DNA from 2 places in the Candidatus Pelagibacter sp. PS_31 genome. Region 2 is predicted to be linked to the other one. Evidence: riboswitches for the same ligand, from Rfam matches in the RefSeq annotation. Region 2 holds a riboswitch; the other holds the start of a gene.
The links. A riboswitch is a leader RNA that binds a small molecule or an ion and turns the genes downstream of it on or off. The one in region 2 is predicted to bind S-adenosylmethionine.
Positions count from the first base shown of each region.

Region 1: another riboswitch for S-adenosylmethionine. It lies ahead of AC5SLN_RS02170 (OsmC family protein); the one in region 2 lies ahead of AC5SLN_RS02915 (O-acetylhomoserine aminocarboxypropyltransferase/cysteine synthase family protein).

Region 1 is NZ_CM182069.1:405,000-408,206, forward strand. It holds gene AC5SLN_RS02160 (DUF1737 domain-containing protein) at 1-21, shown strand, start outside; SAM riboswitch class V at 317-381, shown strand; gene AC5SLN_RS02165 (homocysteine S-methyltransferase family protein) at 451-1,512, shown strand; SAM riboswitch class V at 1,516-1,580, shown strand; gene AC5SLN_RS02170 (OsmC family protein) at 1,585-2,136, shown strand; gene AC5SLN_RS02175 (NAD(P)/FAD-dependent oxidoreductase) at 2,254-3,207, shown strand, end outside.
Region 2 is NZ_CM182069.1:527,326-530,532, reverse strand. It holds gene argC (N-acetyl-gamma-glutamyl-phosphate reductase) at 1-245, opposite strand, end outside; gene rpsI (30S ribosomal protein S9) at 280-729, opposite strand; gene rplM (50S ribosomal protein L13) at 731-1,192, opposite strand; SAM riboswitch class V at 1,332-1,400, shown strand; gene AC5SLN_RS02915 (O-acetylhomoserine aminocarboxypropyltransferase/cysteine synthase family protein) at 1,405-2,733, shown strand; gene AC5SLN_RS02910 (COX15/CtaA family protein) at 2,726-3,207, opposite strand, start outside.

The DNA.
Region 1 (3,207 bases), 120 kb from region 2:
ATGAAGCTATCATCGATATAAATGGCAGATCAGATATTACCCTTTGTTTATATGCTAGGGATACTCTTATTAGTACTCCCAGCTTTTCTACAATCTAATTCTAAATTAAAGCAATTCTTAACTAATCTTAGTATTTGGATTGTCATTATTCTCATAATTTTAACTATTATTTATTTTTTCAATTGACAGTTTGAGAGAAAGTTGATTATATTTAGTTGCGCTGATTTAAGTTAAATTGCAGAGCGCGTTATAAATCCTGCTAAAGCGACGCTTCAACCACCGCTTTAGTCAGGTGGTTTTTTTTTATCTTTCATAAAATTAAACCGGGCAGTTGAACCATATTGTGCGCCCTGCATTTGCTTAAGCACTAAAAAGGAGAAAAGAGGCCTATGGATTTAACCCTCTTGTTATTTTGTGACCTTTTTTCTCCACAAAACTCGGAGAAAAAAAATGAGCACAAATAGATTAAAAGAAAGATTAGATAAAGGACCTGTTATATGTGCAGAAGGTTTTTTATTTGAAATAGAAAGACGTGGGTACATGTCATCAGGGGAGTTTGTTCCAATGGTGTCATTAGATCATCCTGAAGTTTTAGAGAACTTACATAGAGAATTTCAACACGCAGGATCTGATGTAGTTGAGGCCTTTACTTATAATGGACACAGAGAAAAAATGCGTGTTATTGGTAAAGAAGAACTTCTTGAACCACTAAATCGTTCAGCATTAAAAATTGCTAAAAAAGTAGCACTAGATACTCCTAAAGGATCAAAACCAAATTTGATGGCAGGTAATATTTCAAATTCAAATATCTGGAAACATAATGATCCACAATCTCAAAAAGAAGTTGAAGGAATGTTTACAGAGATGATTGGTTGGGCCGTTGAAGAAGGTGCTGATATGTTAATTGGTGAAACTTTTTATTATGCTGAAGAAGCTTTTAAAGCTTTAGAAGTTATGAAAAAAACAGGTTTACCAACTGTATTAACCATATCTCCAATGGGTGAAAATAAAATGAGAGATGGAAAATCAGTTGTTGATACTTGTAAAGAGCTAGAGCAATTAGGGGCCGATGTTGTTGGTTTAAATTGTTTTAGAGGACCTGCTACTATGTTTCCTTTTTTAAAAGAAATTAGAAAAGCAGTTAAATGTCATGTTGGAGCTTTACCTATTCCTTATAGAACCAGTGAAGATTACCCAACATTTTTTAATCTACCAGATCGAAGCAATTGTCAGTGTCCATCACCTCATGGAAGAACGTTTCCAACAGCATTGGATCCACACTTTTGTAATAGATATGAAATAGGTAAATTTGCAAAAGATGCTTATGAGCTAGGTATTAATTACCTTGGAGTATGTTGTGGAGCAAACCCAATGTTGATTAGGGAAGTTGCTGAGTCAATTGGTTTAACTGTTCCAGCAAGTAAATATCGAGAGAACATGGAAAATCATTTTATGTATGGAAAAAATAAAAGAATTCCAAAACATATGACTGAATATGGAGACAAAGCGTAAATAAATTAAGAAGGGCATTTAACTAAATTGTGCGCCTGACATATGTCGAAGCACTAAAACAGGAGAAAACAAATGAGTAACAATCTAAAAGAAACAATAAGTAATCTACAGAAGGATTTTACAGCCAACCCCAAAAATGCTTTGGTCCAATATGAAAGCAACTCAATTCTTAAAGAAGGACTTCAATCTGTAGTCACTCTTAGAGAGCATAAATTAGTTGTTGATGAACCCAAAAGTTTTGGTGGTAAAGACGAAGGTCCAAGCCCAGTAGAGTTAATATTAGCAGCGTTAGCAACGTGTCAGGAGATAACCTATAAAGCATTTGCTACAGCAGCGGGTATTAATATTGAGAGTGTTAGTGTTAAATTAAAAGGTGAATTAGATCTTCAGGGTTTTTTAGCTTTAAATAAAAACACTAGACCTGGCTTTCAATCCATCTCTGGTACTGTTGATATTAAATCTTCATCACCAAAAGCTGAAATAGATAAATTGATTGATACGGTAAATACACATTGCCCGGTATTAGATATTTTATCAAAAGGAGTTCCTATTAAATTGTTTCAAAAGGTTTCTTCAAGTTCTAATAATAAAGAGCACATAGAGCAAAGAGTAAGTGCTGCTTAACTAATCTAATTTAAGCCCTATGAAAATAGGGCTTAAGTCTTTTAAGTTCATTTCAAATCCTAAAAAATTAGAAGTTTGACTAGAATTAAGTATTAATTGCGTGCTAGGGTCTTGTTAATGAAAAATATTTATCATTCTGATATTTATCAATTTAACACCCCAGTTAGTAGTTATTGGGAAGATCATTCAAGCGAAAATTTAAATCTAGATAAACTTAATAAAGATGTCAGCTCAGAAATTGTTGTAATAGGTGGAGGGTACACTGGTTTATCCTGTGCAATTAATTTAATAGAAAATCATAATTTAGAGGTCATTTTAGTTGAAGCTGGAAAAATAGGTTGGGGGGCTTCATCTCGTAATGCAGGTTTTTGTTGTCTGCCACCAAGTAAGATGTCTTTTAAAAAGATGCAATCTATTTACGGCAATGATGAAACTAAAAAATTCTTTAAAAACTCTGTTGACGGCTCAAATTATACAAAAGACATTATACAAGAATATAATATTGATTGTGATGTAACGGGGGATAGTAATTACGTAGTCGCCCATCACCCAATTAAGTTTAAAGATATTAAAGAACAAGCCAAAGCTTACAAAGAAGAGTTTGGTATTGAAACTGAAATTTATTCAAAAGAAGACTTTGATAAAATTGGCCATGGGGGCACAGAGCAATTTGGAGCTTTTTCATATAAACCTGGTTTTGCAATCAATCCTCTTAAATTTGTTAATGGCATTGCAAAATACGCTTTATCTAAACAATTAAAAATCTTCGAGCACACTAAAGTGGATAAAATTGATAAAGATAAGGGTGCTTATATTTTAAGGACGAAAGAAGGATCTATTCGTTCAAAAAAAATAGTCGTTGCAACAAACGGGTTCTATCAAGAAGGCTTAATCCCAGAGATGAATTCAAGAATTTTACCAGTAATTTCAAATATTATTGTCACCAGAGTCTTAACGAAGCAAGAAATTGACCAACATAATTTTAAAACATTTTCACCAATAGCTAATACTAAAAATCTTTTATATTATTATCGAAAGTTACCTGACAACCGAATTTTATTTGGCACTAGA
Region 2 (3,207 bases):
GCTTCACCATTAGGTAGAGCTGTAAAAACAAGGTCTATGTTTTTTAAAAGTTCTTTATTGTATCTAATAATTTTAGGTAATTTTTTTGAACTTAATGATTTTTCATAACTAGAGATATTTTTTCCAACAGAGGTATTACCACAAAGATATTTAATGTTAACATTGCTGTGTTTAACTAATAATTTAATTAATTGAACACCAATATAACCAGTTGATCCAGCAACTAAAACATTAAGCTTAGGCATTTTTTTATTATAACAGTTTAGAGTTAAAAAAGAATTATCTTTTCGAGAATTGGAAGCTTCTTCTTGCTTTTCTACGACCAGGTTTTTTTCTTTCAACCGATCTAGAGTCTCTAGTATTAAGCTTTTCTGTCTTAAGTACTGCTCTATTCTCTGAATCAAATAAGATTAATGCTTTAGCAATACCATGAACCATTGCACCAGCTTGACCAGTATGTCCACCACCTGCTACACTACATCTTACATCATAATCAGTGGCTTGGTTTATAATCTCAAATGGTCTTGTGATTTGCATTTTGTGACTTCCGCTAGTGAAATACTCATCCATAGTTCTGCCATTAACGTAAATTTTGCCAGTACCTTTTTTCACCCAAATTTTTGCAATAGATTTTTTTCTTCTACCAGTTGCGTATTTACTATCTTTAAAATCTAATTTAATTTTAGGTTTTTTTGTAGATACTTTATTTGGTGTAGCTGCTGTTTCCATATTAATTTCTTATTAGATTTTTACTGTTTAATTTACCTAGGTCTAAAAGTTTTGGGTTTTGTGATGCATGAGGGTGTTCTTCACCAGCATAAATTTTTACTTTAGTTAATTGTTTTCTTCCTAGAACTCCACCAGGTAACATTCTTTTAATAGCTAATTTTAATGTCTCGCCAGGTTTATTTTTTTCTAATAATTTTTCAGGAGTAATTTCTTTAATTCCACCTGGGTGACCAGTATGTCTATAATATTTTTTATCTTTAAATTTTTTTCCTGTGAACTTTGCTTGTTCAACATTTTTAACAACAACAAAATCACCATCATCCATATGAGGTGTAAAAGTTGTTTTATTTTTTCCTCTAACAATCATAGCGATAATAGAAGCTAATCTGCCAACTACAGCATTTTTAGCATCAATCTCAAACCAGTTACTGTTTAAATCACCACTTTTTAGAAATTTTGTCATTGTGCGAGGATTAATACTATTATTAGATATAATGTCAATTTTATATTTCCCTTGCAATATCTTGCTTAAATGATATTTCTATATAGCCGATTTGTTCCTATTGCAGGCTAGTTATTGCTAAAAAGGATTTTTTACCCACATTATCGGTAGGCGCATTTGAACTGTATTGTACGCCTTGCATAAAGCAAAAGTACTAAAAAAGGAGTATTAAGATGAGTACAAAAAGACAAAACCCTGAGACTATAGCTATACATGGTGGTGATTATAGAAGCGATCCAACAACCAAAGCAGTAGCAGTTCCAATTTATAGAACAACATCGTATCAATTTGATAGTACTGAACATGCTGCGAATTTGTTTGCTCTTAAGGAATTTGGAAATATTTATACAAGAATAATGAATCCAACAAATGATGCTCTTGAAAAAAGAGTTGCTTCATTAGAAGGAGGATTAGCCTGTTTAACAGTAGCATCTGGACAAACCGCATCAACTTTTGCAATTTTAAACGTTGCACAAGCCGGAGATAATATAGTCAGCTCTACGGATTTATATGGAGGTACTATTTCGTTATTCACGCATACATTAAGTAAACTTGGTATTGAGGTTAGATATGCAGACCCTTCTGACCCAAAAAACTTTGAAAAAGCTGTTGATGATAAAACTAGAGCTTTTTATGGTGAGACTTTACCAAATCCTTATTTGAGAGTTTTTCCAATTAAAGAAGTTTCTGATATTGGTAAAAAATACAATATACCATTAATAATGGACAACACAGCTGCCCCTGTAATTTGCAAACCTTTAGAACATGGTGCTGCTGTAGTAGTTTATTCATTAACAAAATATATAGGTGGTCACGGTACAGTTGTAGGTGGAGCTTTAGTTGATGGAGGTAATTTTGATTGGACAGCTGATCCCAAAAGACAACCTTTATTTAACGAACCTGACGCAAGTTACGGTGGAGCTATATGGGGAAAAGTGGTTCCAGAATTAACTGGGGCTAATGTTTCTTTTGCAGTAAGAGCGCGGGTTACATTGCTAAGAGATCTTGGTTCTGCCCTATCACCTGACAATGCATTTGGAATTATTCAAGGGCTTGAAACAGTTGCTCTTAGAATGAAACAACACTGCTCAAATGCATCAAAAGTTGTTGACTATTTAAAGAAAAATAAAGAAGTAACAAGAGTAATCTATCCAACAGAACATGAGGGTAAAATTGCTGATCGTGCTAAAAAATACCTAAATGAAGGAAATGGTGGTTTAGTTGGTATAGAGCTCAAAGGTGGTATTGAAGCAGGTAAGAGATTTATCGAGTCTTTAAAAATGTTTTATCATGTTGCAAATATTGGAGATGCAAGAAGTTTAGCAATTCATCCTGCAACAACAACTCATAGTCAGTTAACAGAAAAAGAATTGTTAGCCTCAGGTGTAACTCCTGGATACGTAAGATTATGTATTGGTATTGAGCATATAGATGACATTATTGAGGATTTAGACCAAGCTTTAAATAAATCTTCTAAAGGGAATTTGAAAGCAGTTAGTTAGAGTTTTTATATAATATCAAAAAATAAGAACTCAAAACTAATATTGAACCTAGCTGGTGTAGTGAAGCGTATGTAATCTCTACACCAGAAATCAAAGTTATAATTCCTAAAAAAATTTGAAACAAGATAGCAACATCAAAAAATAATACATATTTAAAATCATATTGTTTTTTAAAATAGATAAAATTTAAAATAATTATAAAAAATAAAAGCAAATATGCAGTTGATCTATGCAAAAATTGAATAATTGATGGGTTGTTAAATAATTGAGTAGTAATTAAATCACCATAACTAACATCATTTGGAAAAAAACCACCATTCATATCAGGCCATGAATTATAGATGAGACCACCATCTAAACCTGATAAAAAAGCACCCAATACAATCTGCAAAACTATCAATTTAAGTATAAATAATAAAAATAAATTTGGAATTTTATTTTCAAATTTTTTAATTTTATGAATATCTAAAATAT